Regions from separate parts of the Enterobacter sp. SM3 genome, predicted to be linked through region 1. Evidence: predicted binding sites of a transcription regulator. Region 1 holds the regulator's gene; the other holds the start of a gene.
The links. Region 1 encodes PurR, which represses purine synthesis genes. Its sites were predicted from a motif close to CANGCAAACGTTTGCNTG; they were not measured.
Positions count from the first base shown of each region.

Region 1 (7,801 bases):
CTATACACGATGAACTCATAGCTTCTCCATCACCCTACTGTGATCAGAACCTTAAAACAGCGTAGACGCTTTTTTTGGTTTGTGAGAAATCTCACGGTAAATACCGCGAGGCTAATATCCGACGTAGAACAGAGGAAGGGAGATAACCCTTGCCGAAATGCCTTCCATGGTAAAACGGGAGCGCTCCGGCTCCCGTTAACACTTAATATTTATCGTATTTAATCGAACCAAATTTAGTATAGGCCTCAAAATTTGGTGATTCAATAGAAAATTCTTAGCAACCTAATCACTGAAAATTAACATGATTTCCGGCGCGATTATGCATGCGACGTTTCAACCTGAGTGCGGTTGTCCTGCTCACGCTGCGCGGCTGCCTGCATGCGATAGCCCATCACAGCCAGCGCGACGGTCACCAGCATCACGCTGGTGGTGGTCAGGAGCGGCGTGGCAATCAGCGCCGAGACCACCAGGCTTGCCAGGAAGCACAGCCCCAGCTGCAGGGTGTTCTGCAGCGCGGCGGCGCGGCCCGTCGCCTGCGGGAACGGACGCAGCGCCTGGGCCACGACAATCGGGTAAATCGCCCCGTTCGCGACGGCCATCACGCAGAATGGGATCAAAATTTCAGCCAGACCGGCACCCGGAATAAAGCCAACGGCCCAGGTCCCGACGACGCTCAGCGCATACAGCACCAGCAGCCATGGCAGCATCTGCTGACCTTCCCACTTTTGCAGCGCCGCGCGGCAGCCGTACCCGCCCACCAGGAACGCGATAGTCTGCGGAACGTAGCTCAGGCCGATGGCTGCCGGGCTGTAGCCCATATCGTGAAGAATAAACGGCGAACCGGTGAGCCACGCGAAAAAGCTTGCCGAGCAGGCGGCATAGATCAGGACATTGCCGCGATACGCTTTGGTGCTGAGCAGGGACGTGAAGGTAATCGGCTTCGCGTCAGCATGCGCTTCTTTTTTATGCGCGGGCTTGAGGGCGAACGCCGGCAGCATCAGTACCAGGGTAATGGCAAACAGCGTGGCGAAGATGGCCTGCCAGTCGAAATGCGCGAGGATCCAGCTGCCCAGCAGAGGGGCGAGGGCAGGTGAGAGACCCACCAGCGGCATAATGGTGGCGAAAATACGGTTAGTGCGGTTAGCCGGGTAATAGTCGGTGACCAGCGCCTGCCAGGTCACGGCCGCGGCACAGACGCCCACGGCCTGAATAAAACGCAGCACCAGCAGCCAGGTAGCATCGCGTACCCACAGCATCCCCAGGCAGCCCACGGCAAAAATGGCCAGGCCCAGCAGCAGTACCGGTTTACGACCAAAGCGATCCGAGAGCGGTCCCCAGAGAAGCTGTGCGAAGGCAAAACCGGCGAGGAATAAACTCAGGCTGGCGCTGATGGCGGCAGCCGGGGTTTGCAAATCTTCCTGCATGGCGGCAAACGCCGGCAGGTACATATCGGTGGCCAAAAAGCCCAGCACGCTTAAGCCGCCGAGCCAGACTAAAAAACCGTTCCTGGGTTGCATTATTTTATTCTCCTGAGGAGGCAGGTATACATTGGCGCTGAGTGTAGGGAGTGCAAAGCCGCTTGTGAAACGCTAATATTTGGCGGGTGCATTCAAATTTTTTGCAGGCAGAAAATGTGGTCAGATTATTCTCTTGAAGTGGTCGATGCTGTTGCGCGTAACGGTAGCTTTAGCGGTGCGGCGCAGGAGCTGCACCGCGTCCCTTCGGCAATCAGCTACACGGTGCGTCAGCTGGAGGAGTGGCTGGCGGTTCCGCTGTTTGAACGGCGGCATCGTGATGTGGAATTAACGCCCGCAGGCGCGTGGTTTTTGAAGGAAGGGCGTTCTGTTATCAAAAAAATGCAGATCACCCGCGAACAGTGTCAGCAGATCGCCAACGGCTGGCGGGGACATCTTTCCATCGCGGTGGACAACATCGTTAAGCCGGAACGCACCCGGCAGATGATCGTCGACTTCTATCGTCATTTTTCGGATGTCGAGCTGCGGGTCTCGCAGGAGGTGTTCAACGGCGTCTGGGATGCGCTGGCGGACGGCAGGGCAGAGATGGCGATTGGGGCCACGCAGGCGATCCCGGTCGGGGGGCGTTACGCTTTTCGCGATATGGGGATGCTGAGCTGGAAGTGCGTGGTGGCAAGCAATCATCCGCTGGCGGCGATGGAAGGGCCGCTGAGCGATGATACGCTGCGGAACTGGCCGTCGCTGGTGCTGGAGGATACGTCCCGTTCATTGCCCAAGCGTATTACCTGGCTTCTTGACAACCAGCGGCGGGTGGTGGCGCCTGACTGGGAATCGTCGGCGACGTGCCTCAGTGCCGGACTGTGCGTCGCGATGGTGCCCGTTCATTTCGCGCGTCCGCGCATCGATACCGGAGAGTGGGTTGAGCTGACGCTGGAGAATCCGTTCCCGGATGCGGCCTGCTGCCTCACCTGGCAGCAAAATGATGTCTCGCCTGCGATGGCCTGGCTGCTGGATTATCTGGGAGACAGCGAAACGCTAAATCGGGAATGGTTACGGGAGCCAGCGTAGCTGGCCCCGTAAGGCGATTAACGACGGTAGTCGCGGAACGGACCATCCGCAACGGAACGGCGTTCGATAAGACGCGGGTGAACTTCAATGGACTGCGACTCTTCACGCTTGTTGACGATCCTGTCCATAAGCATATTGAAGGCCGTTTCGCCCAGCGAATCTTTCGGCTGGTGAATGGTGGTCAGCGCTGGCGTGAAGAAACGCGCGTTACGCACGTTGTCATACCCGATCACGGAAATATCCTGCGGGACGCGCAGGCCCAGCTCGTCGGCAGCGCAGAGCGCGCCCATCGCCATGATGTCGCCTCCGCAGAAAACGGCTGTCGGACGGTGCGGCTGAGAGACGATTTGCTGCATCGCGCGGTAGCCCGATTCCGGCTCAAAGTCGCCCTGCACAATCCAGTTTTCCGGCACGTTGATCAGCGCTTCTTCCATCGCTTTCATAAAACCGGCCAGACGGCCCGCGCCGGTGTTGCGCTCCAGCGGACCGGGGATCACGCCAATCTCGCGGTGACCGCGTTCGATCAGATAACGACCGGCCATATAGCCGCCTTCAAAGGCGTTATCGATAACGGAATCGGTGAAATCCGCGCGCGCTTCGCCCCAGTCCATCACCACCATCGGAATGTGGCGATACTCTTCCAGCATCGACAGCACGGATTCGGGGTACTCGGAACACATCACCAGCAGGCCATCAACGCGCTTTTGCGCCATCATCGACAGGTAGGCGCGCTGTTTTTCAATGCTGTTCCATGCGTTGCCCAGAATCAGGGTATAGCCTTTCTGGAAGCAGTTTTTTTCAACCGCTTCAATGATCTCGGCAAAATAGGCCGCTTCACTGCTGGTCGCCAGCAATCCAATGGACTTGGTGTGATTAACCTTGAGGCTACGCGCAACCGCGCTTGGCGAATAGTGCAGCTCTTTGATCGCTGCCCAGACGGCATTGCGCGTCTCTTCCGCCACGAAGCGGGTTTTGTTAATTACATGTGATACGGTTGTAGTGGAAACGTTTGCGCGTTTTGCTACGTCTTTAATTGTTGCCATTAAATGTCACTCCAGACCATATCCTAAACTCCTGAAAAATTTGAAGGTAAACGTTTGCCTTCTCTCACCCTTATCTCGCAATGTTGAATTGCGGCACGCCGGGAAAACGACACGGGACGTCAGGAGGGGGTCAATGGCCGGTACGCTAATAAATTTAGCGTGGAATTTTGTCCTATCTTGATGAAAAGGGGAAGAGGTAAAGTGGTTATCAGTATAAATCCAGGAAGATTTTTGACGTAATCTGTGCAAAAATGAGCAAGCTCACTTTTCGTGTGGGGATTAAAAGGAGAAAAATTGATGAGTTCCGATCTTAAGTTTTCGCTGTTCACCACCGTTGTTGTGCTGGCTCTGATTGTCGCGGCCGGTCTGACGGCAGCGCTGCACTGATTTACGCGGAGGGAGAGCCTTCTCCCTCCCGACTCCCCGGATTGTTACTTCTCTGGCAAAAATCTTTTGCCATTTTGTTAACTTCTCATTTTTTGTGATTGATGTCATGCTTTCCGCTTCTTTGTTCTGTGTCACCACATGACACGGCATCCGGAGTTGACGCATGAAAATCAATTTTCCCCTGCTGGCCCTGGCGATTGGCGCTTTTGGGATTGGCACCACTGAATTCTCCCCGATGGGGTTACTGCCCGTTATTGCCCGGGGCGTAGACGTCTCGATCCCTGCGGCAGGCATGTTAATCAGCGCCTACGCTATCGGCGTGATGGTAGGGGCGCCGCTGATGACGCTTCTGCTTTCGCACCGCGCGCGCCGCAATGCGCTGATTTTCCTGATGGCGATCTTCACCCTGGGCAACGTGCTTTCGGCGATTGCGCCGGACTACACCACATTGATGCTGTCACGCATTCTGACCAGCCTTAACCACGGCGCGTTCTTTGGGCTGGGGTCGGTCGTGGCTGCCAGCGTGGTGCCAAAACATAAGCAGGCGAGCGCCGTGGCAACCATGTTTATGGGGCTAACGATTGCCAACATCGGCGGGGTGCCTGCGGCAACCTGGCTGGGGGAAGCGATCGGCTGGCGTATGTCCTTCCTGGCGACTGCCGGGCTGGGCGTGGTTGCGATGGTGGCGTTGTTCTTCTCCTTGCCGAAAGGCAGCGCGGGGGAACGTCCTGACGTGCGTAGAGAACTGTCGGTGCTGATGCGTCCGCAGGTGCTCTCCGCGCTGCTCACCACCGTGCTGGGGGCAGGGGCGATGTTTACCCTCTACACCTATATTTCACCGGTATTGCATGACATCACCCACGCAACGCCACTCTTTGTGACCGCGATGCTGGTGCTGATTGGCGTGGGCTTCTCGATCGGTAACTATCTCGGCGGGAAATTTGCCGACCGTTCCGTGAGCGGGACGCTGAAGGGCTTCTTAACCCTGCTGATTGTCATCATGATTGCCATTCCGTGGCTGGCGCGTAATGAGTTTGGGGCCGCGATCGCGATGGTCGTCTGGGGAGCTGCCACTTTCGCCGTGGTGCCGCCGCTGCAGATGCGCGTGATGCGCGTCGCCCATGAAGCGCCGGGCCTCTCATCTTCGGTCAACATCGGTGCCTTCAACCTGGGCAATGCGCTCGGTGCGGCGGCCGGTGGGGCCGTGATTTCGGGGGGACTGGGATACAGCTTTGTGCCGGTGATGGGGGCGATTATTGCCGCGCTCGGCCTGCTGCTGGTGATGATGTCGGGTCGTAAACAGCCTGAAGCAGCCTGCGCTGCGGAATAAACCAAAAACGCAGAAGGGCGAACCCTTCTGCGTGTCTCTTACGCGGCGAAGTTCTTCGAGACAAAGTCCCAGTTAACCAGTGCCCAGAAGTGCTCCAGGTAGTTCGGGCGCGCGTTGCGGTAATCAATGTAGTAAGCGTGTTCCCATACGTCCACGGTCATCAGCGGCTTAGCGCTGGTGGTCAGCGGGGTGCCCGCGTTAGAGGTGGAAACGATAGCCAGTTTGCCATCCGCCTCTTTAACCAGCCACGTCCAGCCAGAACCGAAGTTCTTGATGGCTGCATCGGTAAATTTCGCTTTGAAATCCGCGAAGCTGCCAAATGCGGCAGTGATAGCGGTAGCCAGTTCACCGGCAGGTTCACCGCCGGCATTCGGCGCCAGGCAGTGCCAGTAGAAGGTGTGGTTCCACACCTGAGCGGCGTTGTTAAATACGCCACCCTCTGAGCTGCGGACGATTTCTTCCAGCGTTTTGCCTTCAAAATCGGTGCCCTTGATCAGATTGTTCAGGTTGGTGACGTACGTCTGGTGATGCTTGCCGTAATGATATTCCAGGGTTTCCGCCGAAATGTGCGGTGCCAGGGCGTCTTTTGCATACGGTAGTGCAGGTAATTCGAACGACATTGCTTCTCTCCTTATTGTATTTTGCGTTGCCAATAACCACACAGACAACAAGGACAGGATAGCAAATTGAAAGGGTATGCAAAAGAGGAACTTACCCTGCCACGGGTGTGGCAGGGTAGGGGTTAGCGAATGGTTTTCGGCGTCATCACGCGACGTGCGCCGACGTAATGGCGTACCCAGTAGTCTTCACTGAGAGAGGTGATCTGAATATCCTGGCCGCTACGCGGTGACTGGATGAATTTTCCGTTGCCGACATAGACGCCGACGTGGTCAGCCGTGCCGCGACCCTGAGTGCGGAAGAACACCAGATCGCCGTTTTCCAGCTCACCGCGGTCAACCGGTGAGGCATCGCGCAGGTGGTACATCTCATTAGCGGTACGAGGAATGCGGAACTTGACCAGATCTTTATAGGCGTAATAGACGAGGCCGCTGCAGTCAAAGCCGGTACGCGGCGAGCTGCCACCCCAGTGATAGGGTTTGCCAATCTGCCCCATCAGTTTGTTCATCGCGGTTTTTTGCGCTTTCTGTACTCGCACTTTATGCACTTCCGCTATTTTCGTGACCTTCGTGCATTTCGCCTTGTGGCCTTTACGCGTGATGCATTTTTCAGTAACGAGGTTAGCGGCGGTTTGCGAAGCTTTATTTTTGGCGGAGTGGGCAGTGCGGGTAGGTTTTGTTTTCGTCTTGCTGGAAGCGGTCTGTTTCGTTTGAGCCGGTGTTTTTTTCTTGTCGTTCTTAGCGGTGGTTTTTTTCTTACGTTCTGTGGCTTTCACCAGATGGTTTTTTTGTACAGCAGAATGCCGCGCCTGCTGAGAGGCGTTTGCCACTGGCGTGAAAGTGAGTGAAGTAAACAGTAAAGCACAGAGCGTGATCGAGATTTTATTTATCCGCGCCACTGGGCAGTCCCCTGATAAATGCAGGTCATCAATAATACCCGCGTGTGATTTACAAAGCCCGTCGATTCTAATCTATAAAAACCCAGAAAGTTAATAGCATTTTTCAATCTACAAGCGTGTTTCGTTAGCAAGTGCAAAAAAATTCATCGTATTGTCGCACAATTGCCCACTCCCTAAGCAAAACCCTGGCCGCCGCAGGGGTAAACACCATTTGCAATGCAACTTTGCGTGACTCGGGGTAGAATGTATAAACGTGACAAAAATGTTATTTTCCGATGCCAGTCTGACCCGCTACAATGTCAGACGAATGCCGTAACAGAAGTTAAAGGAAGCAAGACATGAGCACCACTATTGAAAAAATCCAGCGCCAGATCGCTGAAAACCCGATTCTGCTGTATATGAAAGGTTCTCCGAAGCTGCCAAGCTGCGGCTTCTCCGCACAAGCGGTTCAGGCGCTGTCAGCCTGTGGTGAGCGTTTTGCTTACGTTGATATCCTGCAGAACCCGGACATCCGCGCTGAGCTGCCAAAGTATGCTAACTGGCCGACTTTCCCACAGCTGTGGGTTGACGGTGAACTGGTTGGCGGCTGCGATATCCTGATTGAAATGTATCAGCGCGGCGAACTGCAGCAGCTGATCAAAGAGACGGCGGCGAAGTACAAAACTGAAGAGCCGGACGCAGAGTAATTTTCTGCGCAAATAAAAAAGCGACCCGCTATGTGGTCGCTTTTTTTTGTCGGGTGGCGCTGCGCTTACCCGACCTACGATTGGCGCTCGGCCTCATCACCCATCGGCAGCGGCCAGCCGCCCAGACGCTTCCAGCGGTTGACGATCTCACAGAACAGCTCTGCGGTGCGCTCCGTGTCGTATAAAGCGGAATGCGCCTGCGTGCCGTCAAACTCAATTCCTGCCGTGATGCAGGCCTTTGATAACACCGTTTGCCCCAGGGCCAGGCCGCTCAGTGCGGCGGTGTCGAAGGTCAC
Region 1 covers NZ_CP099971.1:2,026,076-2,033,876, forward strand. Annotated here, with positions in the region: gene cfa (cyclopropane fatty acyl phospholipid synthase) at 1-19, opposite strand, end outside; gene punC (purine nucleoside transporter PunC) at 318-1,517, opposite strand; gene punR (DNA-binding transcriptional activator PunR) at 1,632-2,543, shown strand; gene purR (HTH-type transcriptional repressor PurR) at 2,561-3,586, opposite strand; gene GVO84_RS09580 (YnhF family membrane protein) at 3,884-3,973, shown strand; gene GVO84_RS09585 (MFS transporter) at 4,137-5,303, shown strand; gene sodB (superoxide dismutase [Fe]) at 5,342-5,923, opposite strand; gene GVO84_RS09595 (C40 family peptidase) at 6,046-6,819, opposite strand; gene grxD (monothiol glutaredoxin 4) at 7,158-7,505, shown strand; gene rnt (ribonuclease T) at 7,580-7,801, opposite strand, start outside.

Region 2 (7,801 bases), 1.9 Mb from region 1:
GCGAAACCGCTCACCGACTGGAAGTGCAAGGTCAGCATCTTCTGGTGGACCAACGCCGCGCTGGCGGTGGTCAGCGTGGCGATGTTCTTCGTGCCGATGCATGCCACCGTGCTGATGTTCGCCTTTATCTTCGTCATCGGCGTGCTGCACCAGCTGGTGACGCCGATTCAGTGGGTGATGATGTCCGATACCGTCGACTACGGCGAATGGACCAACGGCAAGCGCCTGACCGGCATCAGCTTTGCGGGCACGCTGTTCGTGCTGAAGCTCGGCCTGGCGCTGGGTGGGGCGATGATCGGCTGGATGCTGGCAGGCGGCGGCTACGACGCGGCAGCCAAAACTCAGAACAGCGCGACCATCAGCATCATTATCGGCCTGTTTACCCTGGCCCCAGCGGTCTGCTACGTGCTGAGCGCCATCATCGCCAAACGCTACTACACGCTGAAAACCCCTTTCCTGACCAAAATCCTGGGCGAGCTGGCGCAGGGCGCGCGCCGCAATCAGCAGGAGTTTGAAAACCTGCCGGTCAGCAAAGAATTACAGAACTAAGAGGACGAGAGTATGAAAATCAGTGATGGAAACTGGCTTATTCAACCGGGCCTGAACGTGACGTATCCGGTGCAGGTGTTCGACGTGGAGCAGCAGGGCAATGACCTGGTGGTGTATGTGGCGCCGCGCGACGTGCGCGAGCGCACCTGGCAGCTCGACACGTTGATGTTCACGGTGCGCCTGTTTGCCCCGCAGGAAGGGATCGTTGGGGTGCGTATCGAGCACTTCCAGGGCGTGCTGAATAACGGCCCGCACTATCCGCTGAACGTTCTGAAAGACGTGAAGGTAGAGATTGAAAATAACGCCGAGTTTGCCGAGCTGAAAAGCGGCAGCGTCAGCGTGCGCGTCACCAAAGGCGAGTTCTGGGCGCTGGATTTCCTGCGTAACGGCCAGCGCATTACCGGCAGCCAGCTGAAAAACAACGGCTACGTGCAGGACAGCAACGCCGACCGCAATTACGTGTTCGAACGGCTGGATCTGGGCGTGGGGGAAACGGTCTACGGTCTGGGCGAGCGCTTTACCGCGCTGGTGCGCAACGGCCAGACGGTCGAAACCTGGAACCGCGACGGCGGTACCAGCACCGAGCAGTCCTACAAAAACATCCCGTTCTACCTGACCAACCGCGGCTACGGCGTGCTGGTGAATCACCCGGAAAACGTCTCGTTTGAAGTCGGCTCCGAGAAGGTCTCCAAAGTGCAGTTCAGCGTGGAAGGGGAATATCTCGAGTATTTCGTGATCGACGGCCCGACGCCGAAAGAGGTGCTGAACCGCTATACCCAGTTCACCGGGCGTCCGGCGCTGCCGCCTGCCTGGTCGTTCGGCCTGTGGCTGACCACCTCGTTCACCACCAACTACGACGAAGCGACGGTAAACAGCTTTATCGACGGTATGGCCGAGCGCGACCTGCCGCTGCACGTCTTCCACTTCGACTGCTTCTGGATGAAGGCCTTCCAGTGGTGCGATTTCGAGTGGGACCCGGTGACCTTCCCGGACCCGGAAGGGATGATTCGCCGCCTGAAGGAGAAAGGGCTGAAGGTCTGCGTGTGGATTAACCCGTACATCGGCCAGAAATCCCCGATCTTCCGGGAGCTAAAAGAGAAGGGTTACCTGCTCAAGCGCCCGGACGGCTCCCTGTGGCAGTGGGACAAATGGCAGCCGGGGCTGGCGATCTATGACTTCACCAACCCGGACGCGTGCCGGTGGTATGCCGACAGGCTGAAAGGCCTGGTGGATATCGGCGTTGACTGCTTCAAGACCGACTTCGGCGAGCGTATCCCGACGGACGTGCAGTGGTTCGACGGGTCCGATCCGCAGAAGATGCACAACCACTACGCCTACATCTATAACGAGCTGGTGTGGAACGTGCTGAAAGAGACGGTGGGGGAAGAAGAGGCGGTGCTGTTTGCCCGCTCCGCGTCCGTCGGTGCGCAGCAGTTCCCGGTGCACTGGGGCGGCGACTGCTACGCCAACTATGAATCGATGGCCGAAAGCCTGCGCGGCGGGCTGTCGATTGGCCTGTCCGGCTTCGGGTTCTGGAGCCACGATATCGGCGGGTTCGAAAACACCGCTCCGGCGCACGTCTACAAGCGCTGGTGCGCGTTCGGGCTTTTCTCCAGCCACAGCCGCCTGCACGGCAGCAAATCCTACCGCGTGCCGTGGGCGTACGATGACGAGTCCTGCGACGTGGTGCGCCACTTCACGCAGCTGAAGTGTCAGCTGATGCCGTATCTGTATCATCAGGCGGCGCTGGCGCACGAGTTCGGCACGCCGATGCTGCGTGCGATGATGCTGGAGTTCCCGGACGATCCGGCGTGCGATTACCTCGACCGCCAGTACATGCTGGGGGATTCGGTGATGGTTGCGCCGGTGTTCTCCGAGGCGGGGGACGTGCAGTTCTACCTGCCGGAAGGACGCTGGACGCACCTGTGGCTCAACGACGAAATTCAGGGCAGCCGCTGGCATAAGCAGCTGCACGATTTTATGAGTCTGCCGGTCTACGTGCGCGATAACACCCTGCTGGCGCTGGGTAACAATAACCAGAAGCCGGACTACGCGTGGAATGAGGGGACGGCCTTCCAGCTGTTTAACCTGGACGACGGCGCAACGGCGGTGAGCGAAGTCCCTGCGGCGGACGGCTCCGTGGCGTTTACGCTGAAGGCGTCACGTCGGGGCGACATCGTGACCTTTACCGGCGCGGGAGACGCGCAAAACTGGTCGGTGTGCTTGCGCAACGTGCAGAAGGTGAGCGGCGTGAAGGGCGGTTCACACGCGGGCAGCGAGTGGGGTGTGGTGCTGAAAGCCGAGGGGAATGAGGTGGTGGTTCACTTCTGAGCCGTAAAAATGCCCGGTGGCGCTTCGCTTACCGGGCCTACATGGGATCGTAGGCCGGGTAAGGCGTAGCCGCCACCCGGCTTGTTTATTGCATCGGTGGTGAAACCACACCGCCCGTCATCGTCTGCTGCACCTGCTGTTTATCCATATTCACCGCGTTCAGCTTACCGTTCACCGTTGGCTTCAACGGTGCGCTGGCCTGCACGCTGCCGCTGGCGGTGAGCTGAATATTGCCGTCGCCCGTAATCGGCAGCGCAGGCCAGCCCCACTGCTGCAGTACGTTGAGCGGCACGCCGCGACCGTTCAGACTCACCGTGGTCTGCCGCTGCGGAAGCTGTGAAACCGTCGCCGTGGCTTCCAGAATACCTTTCTCGGTAAACGCGCTCAGGTCGGTAATGTTCACCGTGGCGGCGTTTGCATTCAGCGCCAGCGACGGACGGCGCACGTCCACGCGGTTAAAGGTTGCGGCCGCACCGTTCAATGTTGCGCTGCCGTCCCAGATACCCCACTGGCGATCTTTCACCAGCTGCAGGTTTGCGCCATAGCCGTCCAGAGAGGTGATCTGCCACGGGAAGGCGGGATCGATGTCGATCACCAGGTTGCGGCTCAGGCCGAATTTTTGCAGCGTGACGCTGTTCAGCCATTCCGGCAGAGGCTCCATCCACAGCGTTTTCCAGTTCTGCGGCAGGGTGTATTCCAGCCCGGCGATAGCGACATCGTCCAGCACCAGCGCTTTACCGTCGCGCAGCCAGCTGCCGGAGGTGCGTACCATGCCGCCCTCCCAGCGGGAGGTGAACTGACGCAGTGCCATACCCTGTGGGGAAAACTCCGCATTCAGGATCGGGTCGAAAAGATGCAGCGAGCCGTAGATTAACTCGCTGGCGTTCATGGACAGGCGGCCTTCCTGGCTCTGCCAGTCGCCTTTGCTTAACGTCAGGTTGCGCAGGCTTAAGTCGAGATCGGTCACCGCCCAGTCCGGGCCCTGAAGCCGGGCGTCGGTCACGTCCAGACGACCAATCTGCAGAGAGGGGATGGTGGCCAGCGGCGCGAAGAACGCCATCAGCGTTTTATCGCTCTGCAGGCGGATCTCGTTCAGGCGCATGGTGTCGATAATCCAGCTCCCGTCGGCGTTGCGCAGGGCGGAGCCGGTGAGCGAGCCGCGGGCCATATCGGCACCAATCGTTTTCAGCACCACCTCCTTGCCGTTAAGCTGGCCTTCGATCAGCACGTTGGTGGCCGGTACGCCGTTCAGGGTCAGCGAGCCTGCGCTCATCTGAATCTGCGCGTTGTTCCCCAGCACGTTGCCCGCTTCCGGCTGCCACGGGCTGACGCCGCCCGTGACCTTCTGCGCGCTCAGGTCCCATTCGGTATTCGGGCTGTTAAACGCCATGTCGTTCAACTGCAGGCAATCCGCCTGGAAAGGCAGCGGCGCCGTCTGGGGCGAGAGATTCAGCGTGCCGTCGAACAGGGTGATGGTATCCATATGCAGCGGATCGGTTATCTGGCGGCTGCTCAGGCCAATATCGACTTTTTTGGCTACCAGCGTGGCGGGTTTACCGTCCCGACCGAAGGTGACGTTTTCCAGAATGATGTGGGAAGGCGACGAAAAGCGGTGATTCATCTTGTCGAAACTGAGTTCGTAGTCGGTATTCACCGTCACCCAGCTGCTGACCTGAGACGCGCCCCAGCGGGTCTGGAGCAGAATGTAGAGCGCCAGCATCACAATGAGCAGGGCTACCAGAAGATAGATGAGGAGCTTTCCAATAAATTTCATGGTCTTCCATCCCGCAAAACGCACATAAGGGAGTTATGCACGATTTATGCGCAATCCTCAAGGCGGGAATGGTGTAATTAGATGTCACGGCAGGCATTGACTGCCTGCCGTGAAGAGGATCAGTTCTTTTCAGGCGGGAAAACGAGGTTCAGTACGATAGCGGTGATACCGCCCGCGGCAATGCCGGAAGAGAGCAGGTTTTTCACCCAGTCAGGCGCAAACTGCAGGATCAGCGGCTGCTGGGAAACACCCAGACCGACGGCCAGCGACAGCGCGATAATCATGATCGCGCGGCGGTTCAGCGGCTCGCGGGAGACGATACGCACGCCGGAGGCCGCGATAGTCCCGAACATCACCAGCGTTGCGCCGCCCAGCACCGGCTCAGGGATGTGCTGCACAAAGCCGCTTACCGCCGGGAACAGGCCGAGGACGATCAGCATCAGCGCCACCACAAAACCGACGTAGCGGCTGGCCACGCCGGTCAGCTGGATCACGCCGTTGTTCTGACCAAAGCAGGAGTTCGGGAAGGTGTTGAATACGGCAGAGACAAACGAGTTCAAACCGTTTGCCAGCACGCCGCCTTTCAGGCGCTTCATGTACAGCGGGCCGGACACCGGCTGCTCGGAGACGTCGGAGGTGGCGGTGATATCACCGATAGTCTCCAGAGAGGTGATCATAAAGACCAGCATCAGCGGCAGGAGCAGGCCCCAGTCAATGCCCAGTCCGTAGTAAAGCGGCGTAGGGACGGTGATCAGCGCGCTGTTGGTCGGCGCGGTGTTCTCAGGCAGCATGCCCAGCGCCCACGCCAGCAGGTAACCCGCCGCCATGGCGATCACCAGCGAGGCGACGCGCAGGTAAGGGTTACGCTGACGGTTAAGCAGAATAATGATCGCCAGCACCACGCCCGCCAGCAGCAGGTTTTTCGGCGCGCCGAAGGTGTGGTCGCTCATTGCGGCATAACCGCCGCCGATGGACGTCAGGCCCACCTGGATCAGCGACAGGCCGATAATCATCACGACGACGCCGGAAACCAGCGGGGTGATGACGCGGCGTGCCAGATGCAGAACGCGGGAGATCACCATCTCCGTACAGCTGGCCAGCATCAGCGTGCCGAACAGCGCCGCCATCATGGTCGGAACATCCGCACCGCCGGTTTTGAGCGCCGTACCGCCCATGATCAGCGGTGCCACGAAGTTAAAGCTGGTGCCCTGAATCGACAATAATCCCGACCCTACCGGACCCCACGCTTTAATTTGAATAATCGAGGCCACGCCGGAGGCGAAGAGAGACATGCTGATAATGTGCTGCGTGTCCTGCGCCGGTAAACCGAGCGCCTGGCAAATCAGCAGCGCCGGGGTGATCACCGCAACAAACATCGCCAGAAGATGCTGGCAGGCGGCGAAAAGCGTTTGCGGCAGCGGCGGGCGGTCTTCAAGGCGGTAAATCAGTTCGCTATTTTGCTTCTGCGCAATCGGTTGCGCATCAGGCGACTCTATGGTGTTAACGGACATCGGCGGCAATCCCACGGTGGAAAAGCGGGCATTTTATCTGACCACCTGGTAAAAGCAAACGATTGCCAGCAAAAAAAGGGAAGAAAATCTGCCGCTGTGAGCAGGTTTTCTACAACGCATCGGGAAAAAAAATTACACTTTTTCGCGCCGGGAGCTCATGAAGAGCGCAAACCGGCCCAGGATAACGCCGCGTGTGTATGGAACACGCGCATAACAGGAGCCTTCTATGATTCATCTCGATACGTTGTCGACCCTTGTTGCCGCAACGCTGGTCTTACTGCTTGGCCGTAAGCTGGTACATAGCGTTTCCCTTCTGAAGAAATACACCATTCCTGAACCTGTCGCCGGCGGTCTGCTGGTGGCGCTGGCCCTGCTGATACTGAAAAAAAGCATGGGCTGGGAAATTGATTTTGACATGTCCCTGAAAGACCCGCTAATGCTGGCCTTCTTTGCCACCATCGGCCTGAACGCCAACCTGGCAAGCCTGCGGGCGGGCGGTAAAGTGCTCGGCGTATTCCTGATTGTGGTGGTGGGGCTGCTGCTGATGCAAAACGCCATCGGCATCGGGATGGCGACGCTGCTGGGGCTGGATCCGCTGATGGGGCTGCTGGCGGGGTCGATTACCCTTTCGGGCGGTCACGGTACCGGAGCTGCGTGGAGCAAGCTGTTCATCGAGCGCTACGGGTTTGAAAACGCGACGGAGGTGGCGATGGCCTGTGCGACCTTTGGTCTGGTGCTAGGTGGCCTGATTGGCGGCCCGGTGGCGCGGTATCTGGTTAAACACTCCACCACGCCCAACGGCAGGCCTGACGATGAGCTGGTGCCGACCGCGTTCGAAAAGCCGGACGTCGGGCGCAGCATTACCTCGCTGGTGCTGATTGAAACCATCGCGACGATCGCCATCTGCTTGACCGTGGGCAAAGTGGTTGCGCAATGGCTGGCGGGCTCGGCGTTTGAACTGCCGACGTTTGTTTGCGTGCTGTTTATCGGGGTGATCCTGAGCAACGGTCTGGCGCTGATGGGCTTCTACCGCGTGTTTGAACGGGCGGTATCGGTGCTCGGCAACGTCTGCCTGTCGCTGTTCTTGGCGATGGCGCTGATGAGCCTCAAGCTGTGGGAGCTGGCCTCGCTGGCGCTGCCGATGGTGGCGATTCTGGCGGTGCAGGCGCTGTTTATGGCGCTGTACGCCATGTTCGTGACCTGGCGCATGATGGGCAAAAACTACGATGCGGCGGTGCTGGCGGCGGGTCACTGCGGGTTTGGCCTGGGGGCTACCCCAACGGCTATCGCCAACATGCAGGCGATCACCGAACGGTTCGGGCCATCGCACATGGCGTTTCTGGTGGTCCCGATGGTTGGCGCCTTCTTCATTGATATCGTCAACGCGCTGGTGATCAAGCTGTACCTGATGTTGCCGATGTTTGCCTGAGATCAGGCGTTGGAATAGCGCTCGGTTTCCGGCATCCAGCGCTCAATTAACGCTGCCGCCTGTTCGGGGTAGCGTTCATGAATATGGCGAGCCAGGCGCTGAACTTCGGGGATCATCGCCTGATCGCGCAGCAAATCCGCCACTTTGAATTCCGCGTTCCCCGTCTGACGCGTGCCGAGCAGTTCGCCCGGGCCGCGGATCTCCAGG
Region 2 covers NZ_CP099971.1:117,095-124,895, forward strand. Annotated here, with positions in the region: gene GVO84_RS00465 (glycoside-pentoside-hexuronide family transporter) at 1-549, shown strand, start outside; gene yicI (alpha-xylosidase) at 562-2,880, shown strand; gene GVO84_RS00475 (AsmA family protein) at 2,966-4,654, opposite strand; gene xanP (xanthine/proton symporter XanP) at 4,774-6,165, opposite strand; gene gltS (sodium/glutamate symporter) at 6,392-7,594, shown strand; gene recG (ATP-dependent DNA helicase RecG) at 7,597-7,801, opposite strand, start outside.
Region 2: gltS (sodium/glutamate symporter) is a predicted target of PurR. The motif match lies at 6,217-6,234, and genes of this name have one in related genera.